DNA from 2 places in the Desemzia sp. FAM 23988 genome. Region 1 is predicted to be linked to the other one. Evidence: a T-box and tRNA genes for the amino acid it is inferred to sense, from the RefSeq annotation. Region 1 holds a T-box; the other holds one or more tRNA genes.

Region 1 (10,326 bases):
TTCCATTATAGATGATTTGCTCTCGATTTGCAGTAGAAAAAGCTGTGCCTCTAATATCAGAGACCCAGCTTTTTCATTCAGTACTGTTTCAATTAACGTTTTTGTTTCAACACAGCAATTCTATCACTGACAGTTGCTTGTCTTTCCAAGTACTCAGCTTCTTTGGCTTTTTCTTCTTGGACAATTTTTTCTGGAGCGTTGCTGACAAACTTCTCGTTGGCTAATTTACCTTGGACACGTTTCACTTCTTTGTTCCATTTGTCCAATTCTTTTTCCAAACGAGTGATTTCTTCTTCAATATTGATCAATCCTGCTAGAGGAAGATAGATTTCTGCACCCGTAATGACCGCTGTCATTGCTTCTTCAGGAGCTTCGATCGATTTAGAGATCGTTAGTTCTTCCGGATTACAGAAACGTTCAATATAAGAAATATTTGCGTTCAAGAATGTTTCAACTGTTTCATCATTGGTTTTGATCAGGATGTTGATTTTTTTCGACAATGGTGTATTCACTTCTGAACGAATGTTACGTACAGAACGAATCAATTCCATCAAGACATCCATCCCTTTGGCAGCTGCTTCATCAGACAACTCCGGACGAACCGTTGGGTATTCTGCTACGACTAATGATTCTCCTTCGTGCGGAATATTTTCCCAAATTTCTTCCGTTACAAAAGGCATAATCGGGTGCAACAAGCGCAAGATTTGATCCAACACATGTGCCAAGATACTTCTTGTCGTTTGTTTCGCTGCTTCATCTTCACCGAATAAAATCTCTTTACTCATTTCGATATACCAGTCACAGAAATCATCCCAGATGAAATGATATAAGTGACGACCAGCTTCACCAATTTCATATTTCTCTGTTAAATCAGTTACCGATTGGATGGTGTCATTTAATTTAGTCAAAATCCAACGGTCAGCAACCGTTTTTTCGCCTGTTAAATCAATGTCTTTTACATCAAAATCCTCTAAGTTCATTAAAACAAAACGGCTGGCGTTCCAGATTTTATTGATAAAGTTCCAAGCAGCATCCATTTTATCGTAACTAAAACGGACATCTTGTCCTGGAGCAGATCCCGTAGATAAGAACCAACGCATAGCGTCCGCACCGTATTTGTCAATAATATCCATTGGATCGATTCCATTCCCTAAAGATTTGCTCATCTTGCGTCCTTGTTCGTCACGAATCAATCCGTGAATCAACACATCTTTGAATGGTCTCTCATTCGTAAATTCCAAACTTTGAAAAATCATACGGCTAACCCAAAAGAAGATAATATCGTACCCAGTTACCAATGTGCTGGTCGGGAAGTAACGTTTGAAATCTTCTGCGTCTTCGTTAGGCCAACCCATCGTTGAAAATGGCCATAGCGCTGAACTAAACCAAGTGTCCAATACGTCTGGATCTTGTTCCCAGTTTTCACTGTCTGCCGGTGCTTCCATTCCAACATACAATTCGCCCGTTTCTTTATGGTACCATGCTGGGATACGGTGTCCCCACCACAATTGACGAGAGATAACCCAGTCATGAACGTTATCCATCCATTGAGTAAAGGTCTTTTCAAAACGGTCAGGCACAAAGTTGACTTTTCCGTCTGACTCTTGGTTTTCTAAAGCGTCTTTTGCCATTGGCGCCATTTTAACAAACCATTGAGTAGACAATCGAGGTTCAACCACTACTCCGGTACGCTCGGAATGTCCAACACTGTGAACCATTTTATCGATTTTCACCAAACGTCCTTCAGCTTCTAAATCTTTCACCACAGCTTTACGAGCTTCAAAACGGTCCATACCTGCATATTTGCCTGCTGTATCATTCATAGATCCATCTTCATTCATCACATTGACACGTGGGAGGTCATGACGGTTCCCGACTTCAAAGTCATTTGGGTCATGAGCTGGAGTGATTTTAACGACACCCGTACCAAATTCCATATCCACATAATCATCCGCAATAATCGGAATTTCGCGATTCATCAATGGCAGCATAACTGTTTTACCAATCAGCGCTTGATAACGTTCATCTTCAGGATGCACGGCAACAGCTGTATCCCCTAGCATCGTTTCTGGACGAGTCGTAGCAATTTCTACTTCTCCGCTGCCATCAGTTAAAGGATACGTCATATGATAAAAAGCACCTTCGATATCTTGATGGATCACTTCAATATCCGATAAAGCTGTTTTCGCTTTTGGATCCCAATTGATGATGTATTCGCCACGGTAGATCAGCTCTTTTTCGTACATCGTAACAAATACTTTACGAACTGCATCAGATAGACCTTCATCTAATGTAAAACGTTCGCGGCTATAATCGACAGAGATCCCGACTTTTGCCCATTGTTCACGAATCACACTAGCGTAATCTTCTTTCCATTCCCAAACTTGTTCAATGAACTTTTCTCTTCCTAAATCGTAACGAGAAATACCCTCTTCAGCTAATTTAGCTTCCACTTTCGCTTGGGTAGCAATTCCAGCATGGTCCATCCCCGGCAGCCACAATGTGTCGTATCCTTGCATGCGTTTTTGACGCACTAAGATATCTTGTAAGGTGGTATCCCATGCATGTCCTAAATGCAATTTACCCGTAACGTTTGGAGGTGGAATCACCACTGAAAAAGGTTTTTTCGTTTTGTCTCCACTGGGTTTGAATAAATCTTTTTCCAACCATTTTTCGTAACGGCCAGCTTCAACTTCATTCGGTTGATATTTCGTCGGCATTGTAAGTTCTTTTGCCATATTGCACCACTCCTTTTCTCTTTTAAAGTGTAATCTTGTTTTAAAACGCTAAAAAAGCACCCATCCTAATCTACATTAGGACGAATGCTTTTGGATTCGCGGTACCACCTATATTGCCTGTTCTTCTTCAAGAACAGACCACTTCATTCACGTGTTTAACGTCACGTTAGACCGGTCAAAGCTACTCTTCTTTCACTTCGACAGCTCCCAAGCTACCTTCATTTCAGTTCCATTAAGGACTTCCACCAATCGCCCTTTTCTCTTCAAATGAAACCTGAAACTACTCCTCTTGTTCATCGCTTTATTCTGTATTATAGTAGCATGTTAAACTTCAAAATTCAATAACGGAATTCTTGTATTGCTGATTTATCGAGCAGATTTCGCAGCTTCGATCACGGCTTCATAATCTGGCTCATCCACCATTTCAGAAACAATTTCTTGATACACAATCACACCATTAGCATCAACCACAAATACTGAACGCGCCAGTTTTTCTAGTTCCGGCATGTAAAGACCATAAGCATCACCAAATATCAGGTTCGTATCATGAAGCATTTCCATTTCAATACCTTCTCCTGCACACCAATTATCTTGTTGTTCTTTGGTATTGTTTGAAATGGTTACTAATTGAACTCCTTCAATATTGCTTGCTTTTTCATTGAAGGCTCTTGTTTGTTGAGCACACACGCGAGTGTCAATATCTGGGATGACACTGATTAACACTACTTTCCCTGTAAAGTCTTGCAATTGGATCATGTCACCTGTTAGATTTTTGACTGAAAAATCTGGGGCTTTATCTCCCACGTTGGTTTGCTTTCCATTTAATTGATAAGGTGTCCCTTTTCTTGTGATTTGCACACACTTCACTCCTCTAAATTACACTCTATTCCCATTATAAAATTCTTTTGCGTTAAACGCTAGCGAAAAATATAGGTTCTGCAGCATACAGAACTTGCTTTACTAAAAAAAGCTGTCCCAACGTCGAATAATCATACTCAATGCTGGAGACAGCCTTTTATTCTTCTCTATAGTAATTCACTAAAAGCTTCATGCTGTTGCTCTTCCAAGGTGTCTCCCACACTGATCGTAGAGATGACTAAGCCATCCATCGCCCGTTCGATCAATCCTTCTACATCTAATCGAGCTTCAAAATCTCTTGTTTTTTGCAGATCGGGTTTAGTTTTGGGTGCTGGCGGTGCAAAAATAGTACAGCAATCTTCAAATGGTTGAATAGACAATTCAAACGTATCGATTTTTTTAGCAATATCAATAATTTCATTTTTATCCATTGAGACAACTGGACGCAATACAGGAGTATTGGTCACATCATTGATAGCAATCATACTGTGCATCGTTTGAGAAGCCACTTGTCCTAAAGATTCTCCGTTCAATATAGCCAAACCTTTGCGTTGTTCACGAATCCGATCTGTGATGCGCATCATGAAACGACGCGTCACTGTCATTAAGTACCCTTCAGGAACATTCTTTTTGATCTCTTCTTGGATTTCAGTAAAAGGCACTTCAATAAATTGCAGATTTCCAGAAAAGGCAGCAATTTTAGAGGTTAAGTCTTTCGCTTTCTGCAAAGCTCTTGGACTAGTGTATGGAGGACTGTGGAAATGTACAGCTTCCACCTCAACTCCCCGTTTCATAGCCAAATAGCCAGCAACTGGAGAATCGATTCCGCCAGATAACATCAGCATCCCCTTACCACTTGTTCCTACTGGAAGGCCACCTGCTCCTTGGATCGTTTGGCAAGATAAGAAAATGCCGTTTAGCCGCACTTCAACACGTAACGTAATATCCGGTTTTTTCATTTGAACTTGAATGCCTTCAATATGGTCGATGACTTCATCACCCAACATCAAATTGATGTCGTTAGTATCCAAAGGAAACTCGTGGTCTGATCGACGAGTAGCGATCTTAAATGTTTTACCTGGGACATACTGCTCTTTCACCATTTCGACAGCGACTTTTTTCACTTGTTCCATGTCTCTGTCCAACTTCATCACAGGAGAATAATTTTGAATCCCAAATATAGGCTCCAATCTTTTCAATACTTCCTCGCTATCGGCATCTTTCAATTCCAAATGCATGCGATCGCGTTCTCCATGAACTTTTACTTCGGGAAAATCGTGCAAAGCTGCTTTAACATTTTGAGCCAAGCGACTGATAAACGTTTTTTTATTTTTCCCTTTTGTAGACAATTCGCCGTAACGAACCATCACCTCATTGTATTGCATGACTTACTTCCTCTCTCAATCTCTTATTTAATATCTTTAAAGTTTTCGTACAATTTAGCAAATGAATTCAAAAATTGTTTGGCCTCTTCTAAGGTGCTGGTATCTGTTAAACTCACGCGAACCGCTCCTGTAGCGATCTTACTAGGCACATTCATCGCTGCTAACGTACTCGAACTGGTTTTGCTGCGGCTCGAACAAGCACTCGTAGTCGAAATAAAAATAGCTTCTTTTTCAAATGCATGCACACTCACTTCACCACGAATACCTCCTAAAGCGAAACAAACGATATGCGGTGCACCTTGTTTGGCAGAGAAAATGTGTACTTTGCTATAGTTCGCTAGTTCATCCATCAAGTAATCTCTGATGTGTTTTTGATGCGCTATTTTTTGTTCTTTTTGATCAAATAATAGACGTAAGGCTCTAGCCATGGCTGCAATACCAGCTACATTTTCTGTCCCGCTGCGGCGCCCTTTTTCTTGTCCGCCGCCACTCAGTAGAGGAGCGATTACTCTTCCGCGTTTGATGTACAGGAACCCTGTGCCTTTTAAACCATGAAATTTATGTCCAGAAAATGTAGCTAGATCAATACGTGAAGTCGCGCTTAAATTGAGAGGCACCTTGCCTACTGCTTGTACAGCATCTACATGAAAGTGAATCGTCGGATAATCTCTCAATACTTCTCCTACTTCTTCAATCGGCTGGATACTGCCTACTTCATTATTTACCACCATAATCGACACCAATATAGTATCAGGACGAATGGCCGCTTTTACATCTGAAATGGAAATGACTCCTTCTGCATTAACGGGCAAATAAGTCACTTCAAAACCTAATTGTTCCAATTGAAGCATACTTTCCTTCACTGCCGGATGTTCAATCGTAGTTGTAATCAGGTGTTTTCCATAACGCATTTTTTCGATCGCTGTTCCCTTGATGGCCCAATTGTCCCCTTCTGTACCGCTGCTCGTAAAGAATATTTCCGATTCTTGAACGCCCATAATAGAAGCGACCTGTTTTCTTGATTGTTGTAACAACCCATCTGCCATATCTCCTAATTGATGCAAGCTAGAAGGATTTCCATTCATTTTTTGGCTAACTTTCATAAAAGTTTCCAATACGCTGTCATCAACTTGAGTTGTTGCGCTATTGTCAAAATAAATCATTTTTCCACATTCTTTCTACTTCAACTATTTTTTTACTCGTTGAAAAATTCTTTACCTATTATAACAAAATCTTCTGCAAGTACAAGATTTCATTTCCGGTTTTCAACATCTAGACACAATCACAGCGGGATGAAAAATAACTCTTTCATCAAAGGCTCCAAAAAATAAGAAGCTGAGATTTTTCTCTCAGCTTCTTATGCCTTTAGGTTTTTGGTTTGATTTCATTGAAATACATTGTTTCGACTTTTTTATACGCTCCTGGTTCTACTTCCTCTAATGCTGTTGAGATAGTTTCCAGTGCCTCACGGTAATTGTGCTCTTGATTGAACAATTTAAAACTCTTTTGAGTAGCTGAAGCAATTTGAGGAGTACTCTGACGATACCGATTAGCGTATTGCGTCATGTATTCTGTCAATAATGCAGTATCAACGATTTCTTCTGTCTTATCCAGCAATAGCTCGATGTCATCCTCAATAAAGTCTGCCATTTTCTTTATTTCGTCCATATCGATTCTCAATTTATTGATCTCGATGGACAGATTTTCAATTTTTTGTGTAACCGCAAAAAACAGATCCATGTAATCAATCGGAAGACCCGGAAGATGTTGCTTTTCAATGTAACGCTTCATAGCACGCATATTAAATTCAAAGTCATCGATACTTTCTTTCACTTCTGTTTCTTCTTTGCGCAGTTCTTTTAAATGTTGGGCAATATCATTTTGACCTCTGTCAATTGTTTCCAATTTTTCAATACTGGAGTGGAAACTTTCTTTGGCTTCAGAATAAACAATGTCTTTTTGTTGCAAGGCTTCCAAATAATAATTCACTGTTTCTGTCAGTTCATCTAATTGGTCTTTAAAATCTTGTGTTTGTTTTAATTCATTGTGATTCAGTTTATAGCTTTGAGAAACTCGATCGATCTCAATAAGCAGCTTACTGTTTTTGCGTGTCAAGTAAGTGATCAATTGCTCGATTTTTTCTTTATTCTCTGCTACATACTGACTAGCTTCCATTTCAAATTCCATTACTTCATACAACTGATCGATTTCGTTTTCTATCATGGGAATTTTTTCTTGTGCTGCCTCTATCTCTAAGTTTCCCGCTAATTTTTCAGCAGCCAACCGCTCTGTCTCGATTTCTGCAATTTTTTCTAAAATGCGATCTTCTGGAAACTTAAATTCTTCTTCTATTAACATCTGATACCCGATTTTGATTTCTTTTAATTGCTCTACAAATTCACCATTGATCTCTTTTAATAACGCCGGGATGTCCTGAGCAAGTGTGTTCAAGTTTTTCGTCTTAGTCCGAACTTCTTCCAATACTTCTTTAGCCTCTATGTGATCCCCTTGAGAAGTATATTCAGAAAAAGTAGCAAAATCAGTTTCCAGTACGGTTAATTTATGCTCCATTTTTTCTAGAGCTGGTCCAAAGCTGAAACTGTGTGTGAGCAATTTCTTCCGAATGCTTTGATACATTTCTTTTACTTTTTCAAGCTCTAAACGGTTTTTTTCTTCGCCTCTCACAAGTTCGCTCAATGCTTCTTGAATACGGAGCAGTGTTTCTTTAGTTTCTTTTATCTTACTTTCTGCTAGCTCCTCAGCGTCTTTTGCTTTTCCAAATCGTAATTTGTCAATAAAGCGTTCTGCTTCAAACAAGTGATTCTCGATTGCTGGGATAGATTCTTTTTCTACTCCTTCCCACACTGTTTTCCATTTTTGGAATTTTTTTTCTGTCTGTCCAGTGAGATTCAGTGTTTTGATCATATGTATGTCATCCGCTATTGGCATATCAGATAATTGCAGTTTTTGCCCTTCCAACTCGTCGACGATTCGGTAGTGTTTTTTTCTCATCGTATAACTGGCTACAAAAGCAGCTATCGCTAAGACGATGATAACGATGACGGTAATTTCAACATTCATGTAAAGCCCTCCGTTTGAAAATGAATACTCCATTTTTTAATAGTCCGTTTATCATTTCTTGTATAATGGGATGGATTGTTTCCGATTTTCCTAGTAAAATACCTATTAATTAGTATAACATAATGGAAATGTTCTAACAGTACAAATAAAAAAATTCTGAAATAATCTTTACGTTTATTTCTAAGTGGAAAGTTGGGTCTTTAACATGTCAAAAGAAAAAAAATATCAATTAATGAACAACCAACTCCGTGCACTAATAGCTGGAGAAAAAAACTTGATTGCTAATTTAAGTAACGCTTCTGCTTTACTGTATGAATCTTTACCTGAAATCAATTGGTCTGGATTTTATTTGTTTGAAGAATCTTCTCAAGAATTGGTGTTAGGACCATTCCAAGGAAAAGTAGCTTGTATTCGCCTCCAACTGGGTAAAGGCGCCTGTGGGACAGCCTTCGAGCAAAATAATTCTATCATAGTAGAAGATGTGAACCAATTTCCTGGTCATATTGCATGTGATGCCGCTAGCCAATCGGAAGTTGTTGTGCCACTTCAAACAACAGCTGGTGAATTGATTGGAGTATTAGATATCGATGCGCCTATCACAAATCGTTTTGATGAAATTGATCGCAAATACTTAGAAGAATTCGCAACTATTTTAATGGAAACTTCAGTTGCAGTAAACTAAATAGGGGTTAATTTGAAAAGAATGTTGACGTTGCTATCTGATTTAGGCTATAATGATGGATGTGTAAAATAATGCAGCAAAAAAAGTGGTAACCGCGTCAACAGTTCATTGCCTAAGGGATTCGTTTTCTTTAGAACAGCACAATTGTGTAACCTGCGGCTGCAAAGGTGAAGATTGAAAATGAACTGCACGTATTACTGAACTTTTAACTTAATTATTTTACTCCAAAAAATTGATTTATTGGAGGAATTTTATAATGGCTCGTTATACAGGTCCAAGTTGGAAAAAATCACGTCGTTTAGGAATCTCATTGACTGGTACAGGAAAAGAAATCGAACGTCGCCCTTACGCACCAGGAGATCACGGTCCAAATAGCCGTAGAAAATTATCTGAATACGGTATGCAATTACAAGAAAAGCAAAAATTACGTTTCATGTACGGTGTAAATGAACGTCAATTCTTCAACCTTTTCTTAAAAGCTGGTAAAATCAAAGAAGGTAAACATGGGGATAACTTCATGATCCTTTTAGAACAACGTTTAGACAATGTTGTTTTCCGTTTAGGTTTAGCTACTACTCGTCGTCAATCACGTCAATTAGTAAACCACGGTCACATCCTTGTTGATGGTAAACGTGTTGATATTCCATCATACAGCGTTCAACCAGGACAAGTAATCTCTGTTCGTGAAAAATCTAAAAATATGGAAATCATCAAAGCTGCTGTTGAATCAGTATTTGGTCGTCCAGAATTCGTTTCTTTTGACGAAGAAAAATTAGAAGGTTCATTAACTCGTCTTCCATTACGTGAAGAATTGATTGCTGAAATCGACGAAACTCTTATTGTTGAGTACTACTCTCGTTAATAAAAGTTGTCATTTCAAAAGCTCTCCCATCTTATTTATTAGGATGCGGGAGCTTTTTTTGTTCTCCCTATTTCAGTAACCTCCATTACAAATCCAATCAATTCTTGTTATATAGAAAAAGATTTTATTTCAAAAGGAGCATCAATCATGACAAAGAAAATGAATGCTGAAAGCTTCACGAAAACTCTGATGAGATTTTAGACGTTTTGGAACAAACGATGAAAGATGTCTTAGGAGCTGTTGAAGTTCCAGCTAGCAATGAAAAGCAATGCGGGTGGGCAGCTCATCTCACCCTTGAAGGTGCACAACAATTAGCTTGCGACTTTTTAGCAAAACGCAGCGAATGGCATTTAGTTTTTTCGCATAATGAATAAGCAGTAAAAAAAAGACTTCCGTAATGGAAGTCTTTTTTTTACTATACAGTTTCCTTTGGATAAGCTGCATAAGCCTGTTTATATAATGGAACAAGGTCACGAACCGTGTCCAAAATGAACTGTTCTGTCTGGTCGGCAGTATCTAAAATCGGGTCGTCTTCTTTTAAATATCTTCCTACCATGAACTCCCCTTTTTTCACTTTCTGCCATCTTGTCAACGCAGCAGTAATATCCATCTCGTCTATCACTGTCACCTTATCTTTTGTATGATCTAAGGAAACAATGTAATCTTTAGAAAGTTGTGCAATAGACTCAGGGAATTTCAAAAAGGAAGATGCCATTTCAT
Region 2 (10,326 bases), on a different contig from region 1:
TTCCCAATACGTCCAGCTAATGTTTCTTGAGTAATCTTATTCATGTGCATCAAGTCTCGATATGCTTGTGCTTCTTCAATAGAAGTCAACTCTTCGCGCTGCAAATTCTCGATCAACGCTACCGATGCGGTTTCTTTATCCGTCATTTCCGTAACGATCGCTGTAACTTCTTTCCATTCTAATAGTTGAACAGCTCGAAAGCGACGCTCCCCAGCAATAATCTCATAATGATCTTCTTCTGTTTTACGCAAAATGATCGGTTGGATCAAACCATGCTCTTCTATAGTACGCGAAAGTTCCTGCAGCTTTTCGTCATTAAAGATTTTTCTAGGCTGGAACTGGTTGGGACGAATATTTTCTATCGGAATCTGTTGCACTTTTGATGAATCACTGAGTTCCTCCGCAAATATTTCTTCCATTTTCTCTGTTTTTTTCTTGGATTTTCCTGAACCAAACAAATCAGACAAAGCCATAATTCGCTAAACTCCCCTTAATTTCTACTCTGTACAACTCCAAATACTCCTCTATTATAACAAATGCCATTCTTAAAACATAGGTACTGCCACAAAAAGACAATCCTTGTTCAAATGCTGATGCAATTGGTTCGTTACAAAGGATTTTTATTTGGGGTACCTGGTTTTCTAGGGTATTTATTTGGGGTTTCTTTTTTCTTATCGATCACTAAGATATGACGTTCACCAGCTTCATTCGGCAACTCAAAAGAAAATTCCTCGCGAAACTTACCGCCTAAAGTAGCGATGGCTTTTTTACTGTCTTGCATTTCTGTTTCGCTGCTGGCTGCTTTCATAGCTATAAATGCTCCACCCTTTTTAACCAAAGGCAAACACAATTCCGACAATACACTCATTCTGGCTACAGCTCTGGCTGTAACATAGTCAAAAGTTTCTCTGAATTGCTTATTCTGACCAAATGTTTCTGCTCGATCATGGTACAAATGAACATTTTCTAATCCTAGTGTTTCAACTAGTAAATTCAAAAATTGAATTCGCTTATTTAATGAATCAACAATCGTTACTTCCAACTCTGGAAAAACGATTTTTAGGGGGATGCTTGGAAATCCTGCACCAGCACCTACATCACACAGGCTTTGGACCCCTTTAGTAAAATCCACATACAATCCAGCTGTAATCGAATCATAAAAATGTTTCAGATAAACTTCTTCACGTTGAGTAATTGCGGTTAAGTTGATTTTTTCGTTCCACTCTTGCAACAGTTTTAAATATTGCTCAAACTGTTCCATTTTCTTCTCTGTAAGCGGAATCCCTTTCTCTTGAAGGGCTTTTTTAAACTCTTCTGGGTTCATCATTCCAACTCCTTGTTTTCCAAATGTGAAACACAATTTGTTTCACGGATTACTTGTTTAACTGTATAACAAATCCCTTTGAACTTCAATGCTTTTAGAAGAATTTTTACGAAAAATTTCTGTCTATTCCCTCGTTTGATAACAATTAGATTAGAAAGATTAAAATCAAATGATTTTATTTATTGACATTCTCATGGAAGGTCGTTAAACTATCTTCAATGGTCAAAAAATACAGTGCAGACAAAGGAGTTGTTGAAAAATGATGAATCTAAAAACACATCTAGCGAGACCTGTTTCTCGTATTTTCAGCACCTCTTTTGTCGTCATTGTCATTTTATTACTTTAGCTAGGATTCGAACTATTCATTTAGTTGAGTCCTTGTTCGCGTACACGGGCTTAGCTTTAGTAATGAAGCAAGCCTGAACGATTTGGGGCTTGCTTCTTTTTTTATTTCGTTTTTTACCTAGATGACATAAAAGACCAAAACTATCACTAAAAATGGAGGGCAACAAGTATGAAAAAATATTTAGTAGATCGCATGTACAAGGCATCATCAGGAATAGCCAATGCTATTTTCGTCACCATCGGTATCGGCTTATTGTTAGAAACTATTGGCAACATGACTGGTCTCTCTGTTTTAGTGACTATTGGCGTAGCAACGAAAATGCTGATGGCACCAGCAATTGGTGCAGGAATCGCTATTATGCTAGGTGGGAACACCTTGACCATCTTTAGTGCTATGGCCGCTGGGACGGTAGGTGCAGGTGCTGTTCAAACAACTGCCGATGGGTTGATCACCATTGCTTCAGGTGAACCAATTGGTTGTTTGATCGCAGCTACTATTGCTACATTTATCGGAAAACGAACTTCCGGAAAAACGCCTTTAGATATGATGGCTATTCCTTTATCAGCTGTTTTGGTTGGTGGTATCAGCGGGTATTATTTGAACTTTGTGATCTCGCCTTTATTGAATACGATTAGTGCATTTATTTCGGCTTCTGTTGCTGGTTACCCTGTTATCGGTTCTGCTGTTATTGCTATGGTCGGAGGTCTTGTACTGATGTCTCCTGCTTCTTCCGCTGCAATAGCTATCGCCTTAAACTTAGATCCTGTATCCAGTGCTGCTATGTTAATCGGCACAACTAGTATGTATGTAGCCTTCTCATTTGTATCGTTACGTGAAAATGACTTAGGCGGATTTTTGGCTCAATTTATTTGTACACCAAAAGTACAGCTGCCAAACATCATTAAAAATCCAATGATTCTTGTAGCACCGACTATTGCATGTGCAATCGCTGCACCCATCGCAACGTCAGTACTTGGTTTGACTACTGCTAGCGCATTAGGCGGTCTGGGATTCTGTTCTTTCATCGCTCCCATCACTATTCTTGGGACTCAAGGTTTAAGCAGCTTCCTTAATTATATGATTGCTGGTGTGGTCGTTCCATTTGCAGTTACTTTCTTTATCTCATTTGCCATGAATAAATTTGAGTATGTGCGTAAAGGGGATATGGCTTTAGTAGTTAAATAAAATCATCTCTATATAAGGTGTCGGCGTGATTTTACGCTGACACCTTTTTTACGTATATGCTGAATATCTCTTAGCTATATTGCATCTAAAAAATAGCCCTAGAATAAAGACTGCTGTCTCGATTCTGTGACTATTCCTGAAAGAATTATTGAGGGCTTTACTTTCAAAGCTTTGACTAAGTTACAAGCTTGTTTCTTAATTTATTTTCTCTAATACTTAAAAAATAGGTAAGAAAAAACGGCAAGGACCTTTAAGAAAAAATCCGCTGCCGTTTTATAATTGATGGTCCCTACTGGGCTCGAACCAGCGACCCCCACCTTGTCGAGGTGATGCTCTCCCAACTGAGCTAAGGAACCTTTTTTTGTTCATTGTTACACAATCCTTAATTAGTATACCTTAAAAATAACGGTTCGTAAATACTACAATATAAAAATAATTGTATGGTGCTGCATGTTCCTCTATTGCAGCAACTAGCAGGTGCTAAAATACAACTAATAAATGATAGTCAATAACCTTTAGTTTCGGTATGATAAGCATGAGTAAGACATAAGGAGGAAAACAAATGGCCTTAGGAGAAAAATTAAAAGAAAGTAGAATCAAAAAAGGATACTCGCAGGGTGATGTAGCAGAACTGTTGCATATTTCAAGACAATCCATCTCAAAATGGGAAAATGGCAATAGTTACCCTGATTTAGATAATTTAGTAAAGTTAAGCAACTACTACGAAGTTTCCATTGATGAATTACTGAAAGAGAATCAGGAATTTAAAAAGAAAATAGCAGAAAATGAAGTTAAAATTGAGGAAAATTATCAAAAATTGGATTTCATTCGTGGAAATTCTGTAAAAGACGAAGGGCTTATACTATTGATTCTTGCTTTTATTGGTTGTTTAATTGCACCTTTAGGGTTTATTGTGGCTCCATTCCTCATCAAGCGCAACAAAAAAACAAACACACTCTATAAGTTGGTGTACTTAGCATGTGCTTGTTGTTTATTCGTTAATGTATTTGTTGTGTATAGTGCTGTCGGCGACTATATGGGCTGGGGCACAACAACTGTTGAATATCTTGGCGATTAATAACTAGTACGTGATGACAATATTACTGCCAGATAATTTAGCTCTCAAATTTATAGAAGATTCTACAAGCAGCACCGTTCTCTTTAAATAATAAGTGGCTTATGTAGGACTATCTACTTTTAGTTGCAAGCTTTTAAAACTTCCAATTAAAGCTGTTGCCGAAGCAGAATGTGCTCTTGTAATTTTCTGATTGCTTATGTCAATTTTATAGCTTGCCTTCCACTGTAAGGGTCTTTCTTTAGTAATTTTATAGGTACCATTCTTGACGTTGCTTGCCCTCATAAAAAATTGCGGCTCTTCTTCAACACTAATGATATACGTCTCCCCTAGATCGCCTTCAACTTCAAATTGTTGCATCCCGCCTTGGTTTATATCATAAAAAACACTGTTATAGGGTGATGGAAAAGTCTCTTCAGCGTGCACCTTCGTTGTAGTGACCAAACTAAAAAAAGTAACACAATTTAAAAGAAAAACTATTTTTTTCAACTAAATCCCTCCAAATATATTTTATAATAACATATAAAATATAACAGATAAGTTCGCATTAATAACTACTTATTTTAATTTAAGTGAACAATTATTAACTTCCCACTTCGAATAAAACTTACAATAAGTAAAAAAATCCCTCTTAAAATTAAATTTCTTTTCTTTTGACACTTCAGCAACCATTGAGTGCTAAAAAGCAACTGATGGCTTATAGTCATTGCTGATTACTTTCAGTATGATAGTTAAAAGAGCGAAAGAGGAGAAATAAATTATGAAAGAAGTCATTTTTCTTACGTGTGTTTCGATCATTTTAGGAGGATCTTATATTCTTTTTGAAGTATGTATTGGAAGTAATTTAGTAACCTTCCTTATTTCGATCATTTTAATATTGGTTATCTTTCAACTAGCTTGCCAATATATCGATAAAAAGAATTAACTCCTATAAAACCAATCATTGTTTAAATTTTTAGTGTCTACATGTGTTATAATAAACCAAAAGAAAGCGGATTCTGTAATGGAGGGATAAGATATGTTTGGTCTTTTGATACTACTTGTCGTCATTGGAATATTTGTTTATTCTGCTAAACAAGGTGATGAGTCCTCACTGTTAGGAACTCAGTTTAATACAGTAGTTACTTTTCAAGATGAATCTTACGCAGATATTAGAAGTTATGAATTATTTAGAAAAGTTGCTAAGTGGGAAAAAAGCGGTCAGTTATCATTTAAAGGAAATATCACCATTCTCAAAGCAGAGCTTATCCAATTGATTCATACAGAATTAGATATTCCTACAGACCAATTTAAAGTGACTTTTTCAAAAGCAATACGACTAAATTTGATTACATTGTAACATTTACCACTATTCCCAGACCTTTAATAGAGAACCAGCCTATTTTAGAAATACTGGGCATTTGGGAGAATTACGGGAAAAGTAGTTATAGAATATCAACTACTCTCTCTGAAGAAAATTTTAGAGAACTGATAGCACAAGAACTTTCTATTCCTGAAGATAGTTTTACTATCCATAATGCAGCGAGTTTTGTCTGGTCAAGATTGTTATGATTTTTTCTATCTGCTTAATGCAAAATAAGTATTCATTTTTTATTTCCCAGGAAATAATCCTCCAAAATCCATTGCTCAAACCTTAGACTGAGTAAAATAGGAAAGCTTCGTGTTATACTACACCTACTAATTCATCAAGAGAGGGATTTGAAAATGGATAAATGGGCTTATTATTTAAGAGAAATTTTGTATGCGACCGGTAAAGGAATCAAAGGTTTCCTGATTGCTCAACTAAAACTTTCTGTCTTAACATTTGTTTTGCTGTGTATTGGATTTGTAGTGATCGGAATCGACTGGTGGGGATTAAAAGCTCTAGGTATCGCTATTGTAGATATGATTCCAATTTTAGGCAGTGGAATCATCATGCTTCCTTGGGCCATCATTCGTGCATTAATGGGCGATGGTGATGTCGCTTGGAAAATCGCAGTGCTTTACGTTGTCATCTTGCTGGTACGCCAATTCGCAGAACCTTATCTGACTGGGAAACAAATTGGAGTTCGTCCACTGTACACATTCCTGTCTACTATTGTCTGTGTGTTGATATTTGGACCGATTGGAGCTCTTTTGGGTGCAGTTGTAGCGATTATCATCAAAGCGATCTTTAGCGTCCGCGATATGCATCAGGTGATAGAAGAATCAGATTACAAATAATTAGTTGTACACAAGCGGCAGCCGACAAAAAGGGCTCAACACTGGAGGAATATCCAGTGTTGAGCCCTTTTTTTTATTAACTGTTCAAAAAAACGCCCTGTTTTAGCTAAATGAAAAGTAGTAGTATAGAAAGTAGAGTCTAAAAGTCAATTTTATAGAGAAAGGACCTCGTTATCGTGAAAAAATTATTTTCTGTACTTGCTGACCGCCGTATCCGATACATCACTAAAGGGATTGTGGTAGGTATTTTTGCAGGTTTAGTTGTCAGTTTATTCCGTTTAGGAGTAGAACTTATTCTTGAACATATGCTTAATTTGTATTCATTTTTCCATGAACAACCATTATGGTTGATTCCTTGGGTGCTGGTTTCAATCGTTACAGCAATCATTATTGGTTTATTTGTCAAAAGCGAACCTCATATCAAAGGGAGTGGTATTCCGCAAGTAGAAGGCCAAGTCCAAGGTGTGATCCAGGTCAAGTGGTGGCCTATTTTGTGGAAAAAATTTATCAGCGGACTACTAGCGATTGGATCAGGTCTGTTTCTTGGAAGAGAAGGTCCTTCAATCCAATTGGGAGCATCTGTGGGCTTAGGAGTTAGCCAGTTGACTCATGGGGATGAGACGGAGGAAAATGTCCTCTTATCTAGTGGCGCTGGAGCGGGTTTAGCGGCCGCATTCAACGCTCCCATCGCAGGATTGATGTTTGTATTGGAAGAAGTACATCACAATTTCTCCCCTGTAGTCGCAATCACCACCTTTACTTCAGCTATAGTCGCTAATTTTGTATCTTTAACTATTTTTGGTTTAACCCCGGTGTTGGACATTGGTCCTGTACTTTCGCTGCCGTTAGAATACTACATCTATTTGCCGATATTAGGAATCGTGTTAGGCTTTTGTGGTTGGTTTTACAACAAAGTCTTATTAGATGTACTGCCTAAATTTTATCAGCTTTTTTCATTTATACCTGTCTATTTTAATTCAGTGATTCCTCTTTTATTCTTGATTCCGATCACCTTTTATTTGCCTGAACTGGTTGGCGGAGGAAGCGGGATCGTTGTGAACCTACCTGAATGGAATCTATCATTAGCCATCTTATTTGGCTTATTTATTTTTAGATTTATTTTTTCAATGGCCTCTTATGGTGCTCATGTTCCAGGTGGTATTTTCTTGCCTATTTTATCTTTAGGTGCCATTATTGGAGCGTTGTTCGCCCAACTATTGGTCCTTTATTTTCAAATGGAACCTCTGTTTGTGACGCATTTTATTTTATTTGCTATGGCAGGTTACTTTACCGCTATTGGTAAAGCTCCATTAACAGCTATTTTATTGGTAACAGAGATGGTAGGTGGATTGAATCAATTGATGCCATTAGCGGTCGTTGCCTTAATCGCTTATGTAACAGCTGACTTTTTAGGGTCTAAACCCATTTATGAAAGTTTATTGGAAAAATTGATTCCTTCCAGCACGAATGTCACTCTCCATAAACCCTACTCTTTTGTTCATTCTGTTGAGCCTGATAGTTCTTTAGCTGGCAAATCGATCAAAGAAGTCGCTTGGCCTAAAGAAATGGTAATCACATCCTTGCGTAGAGGGAGCGAATACCATGTTCCTCATGGAGAAACTTTGATTCATGTTGGAGATCACTTGGTCATTGCTTGCGATTTGAAGTTAGCAGGTATGGTCCAACAAACATTAAACGAATACTAGCTCTAATTTTCACATGAGAGATACAGTTCTCCAACTGTATCTCTCTTTTTCAAGCTCTTTAGTTGACTCCATTCCTAGAAAAAAATATGCTTTGAATTAAGGGAGGAATTTAATATGACTCATACTCAAGAGATACCTAAAGAAGAAGGATTGGATCATTCATTGGATGTATTGAAAGAAGGTTATGCTTATTTTCTGGAAAGACGTAAAAAACTTGATACGGATGTATTTGAAACGACTGTATTGGGACAAAAAACGTATTGTCTAGGTGGAGAAGCAGGTGCTGAACTGTTTTATGATACTTCTAAATTTAAAAGAGAAAATGCCATGCCGAAACCTATCCAAAAAGTACTTACTGGCGAACATGGAGTGCAGTCACTGGATGGAGAAGAACACGAGAATCGTAAAAAAATGTTTATGTCCTTGATGTCGCCTAAAGAATTGGACCGATTAACTGCTATTTTAAACAGCTACTGGAATCAGTATGCCTCTAAATGGAAATCAATGGATCAAGTAGTCTTTTATGAAGAAGTCAAAGAGATTCTTTTCCACACAGCATGTGAATGGGCTGGTGTGCCATTATCTGAAGAAGAGGTGGCCGGTCGTACAAAAGACGTCGCGAATTTATTTGAAACGACCGCTTCTGTCAGTCCTGCTTATTTAAAAGGCAGACATTCTAGGACAAAATCTGAAAAGTGGATTAAAGACCTTGTCCAACAAGTTCGTCATCAAAACTTATCCGTTGAAGAGAATACTGCTCTTTATGTCTTTGCTTGGCATAGAGACACTACTGGAAAGTTACTAGATGAAGATGTTGCAGCAGTCGAAATATTAAATATTATTCGTCCAATCGTTGCTATTTCGATCTATGCAGCTTTTACAGCTTTGGCCTTGATTCAGTTTCCCACTGCAGCAGAAACATTGAACTCACAAAATCCTGCAGACTACCAGCACTTTGTCCAAGAGGTGCGCCGTTTTTATCCCTTCTTCCCTTTTCAAGGTGCTTTAACCAAAAAAGATTTCTCTTGGAATGGATACGAATTTAAAAAAGACACCTTAACCATTCTGGATATTTATGGAACCAATCACGATCCAAAAATTTGGAAAGAAGCTCACGAATTTCTACCTGAACGATTTAAAGATTGGAAAGAAAGTCCCTTCTCTTTTATTCCTCAAGGCGGTGGAGACCACTTAGGCGGACATCGGTGTGCCGGAGAATGGATCACGATCAAAGTGATGAATGTATTTTTAGACCACTTGGTCAATCAGCTGCAGTTTTCTGTTCCTGAACAAGACTTAAATTTTAATCTGTCAGAATTTCCTACTATCCCAAATAGTAAAATTATTCTCTCCAACATACATTTCAAGTAATTGTTTATCGTTTTCAGGGCGCTTCAAAATTCCAGAATATCGTTGCTTAATCAGCTAATTGAAGGTGCTTCGCTTCAAATTGAGTCAATTGGAAGTAAAGCATCTTTAATATATTTCTTGCAAAATCCGACAAGTACGTTTAATATAAATTTTAGGCAAGCCTAAACTAATAATAAAATGAAATTATTCTGAATTTAATTTCTTAAATCGAATCCATTATATGGATTCCATTTAAATTTTTAGGCACGCTTTATCTTTAATCTAATAAAAATGGTGTTTATCAAGGAGGAAAGAATATGCTTGAAACATTTTCATCGTTTCACCCTGTACTACAAGCACTTATAGCAGGATTATTTACATGGGGTTGTACAATATTTGGTTCAGCTTTTGTCTTTTTATTTAAGGATATCAATCGCAAATTTCTTGATTCTATGAATGGTTTTGCAGCTGGTGTCATGATTGCTGCATCATTTTGGTCATTACTAGCCCCCTCTATTTCTTATGCAGAACAAAATGGTTACGGCACTTGGTCTTGGGTTCCAGCAGCAGTTGGGTTTTTAGTGGGAGGATTCTTTTTAAGATTGATCGATGTGGTCATTCCCCATCTGCATTTGGAAGAACCTATCGAACATAGTGAAGGTCCAAAAACAAAAGCTTCCAAAAATTTATTGCTCTTTTTAGCCGTTACGATTCACAACATTCCTGAAGGGTTGTCTGTAGGGGTTGCTTTTGGAGCAACTGTTGCAGGAGCAGCTAATGGAGATGCTTTCTTAAGCGCGATTGGACTTGCTTTAGGAATCGGGATTCAAAATATACCAGAAGGCTCCGCTTTGTCCATGCCGATTCGTGCTGCTGGAAACAGCCGTTGGAAAGCCTTTAATCTGGGTCAATTATCCGCTATCGTAGAACCGATTGCTGCTGTTATTGGTGCTATAGCAGTTATCTCCATGGCAGCTATCTTACCTTATGCCTTAGCATTTGCTGCAGGAGCTATGATCTTCGTAGTAGTAGAACAATTGATTCCTGAATCTCAAACAAATGGGAACAATGATATTGCTACCCTGTCCTTAATGATTGGATTTGCTGTGATGATGGTTCTAGACGTTGCTTTAGGTTA

Evidence for each region. The T-box of region 1 lies ahead of ACEN4L_RS01105 (valine--tRNA ligase). A T-box ahead of a tRNA ligase gene usually reads a tRNA of that ligase, here a tRNA-Val.
Region 2: it encodes a tRNA-Val, which carries the amino acid that the T-box ahead of ACEN4L_RS01105 (valine--tRNA ligase) is inferred to sense. The anticodon was not compared.

Annotation. Positions count from the first base shown of each region.
Region 1 covers NZ_JBGQQS010000001.1:213,818-224,143, forward strand. Annotated here, with positions in the region: gene ACEN4L_RS01105 (valine--tRNA ligase) at 93-2,738, opposite strand; T-box leader at 2,812-3,044, opposite strand; gene tpx (thiol peroxidase) at 3,105-3,596, opposite strand; gene thiI (tRNA uracil 4-sulfurtransferase ThiI) at 3,764-4,981, opposite strand; gene ACEN4L_RS01120 (cysteine desulfurase family protein) at 5,005-6,144, opposite strand; gene ACEN4L_RS01125 (septation ring formation regulator EzrA) at 6,347-8,062, opposite strand; gene ACEN4L_RS01130 (GAF domain-containing protein) at 8,268-8,744, shown strand; gene rpsD (30S ribosomal protein S4) at 9,001-9,606, shown strand; partial or broken gene ACEN4L_RS01140 (S-ribosylhomocysteine lyase) at 9,783-9,980, shown strand; gene ACEN4L_RS01145 (DUF1054 family protein) at 10,022-10,326, opposite strand, start outside.
Region 2 covers NZ_JBGQQS010000021.1:13,202-23,527, forward strand. Annotated here, with positions in the region: gene noc (nucleoid occlusion protein) at 1-473, opposite strand, end outside; gene rsmG (16S rRNA (guanine(527)-N(7))-methyltransferase RsmG) at 608-1,324, opposite strand; gene ACEN4L_RS10640 (PTS transporter subunit IIC) at 1,839-2,855, shown strand; tRNA gene ACEN4L_RS10645 (tRNA-Val) at 3,139-3,211, opposite strand; gene ACEN4L_RS10650 (helix-turn-helix domain-containing protein) at 3,418-3,933, shown strand; gene ACEN4L_RS10655 (DUF5626 family protein) at 4,033-4,419, opposite strand; gene ACEN4L_RS10660 (hypothetical protein) at 4,691-4,855, shown strand; gene ACEN4L_RS10665 (hypothetical protein) at 4,949-5,269, shown strand; gene ACEN4L_RS10670 (AI-2E family transporter) at 5,635-6,132, shown strand; gene ACEN4L_RS10675 (chloride channel protein) at 6,309-7,838, shown strand; gene ACEN4L_RS10680 (cytochrome P450) at 7,953-9,209, shown strand; gene ACEN4L_RS10685 (ZIP family metal transporter) at 9,506-10,326, shown strand, end outside.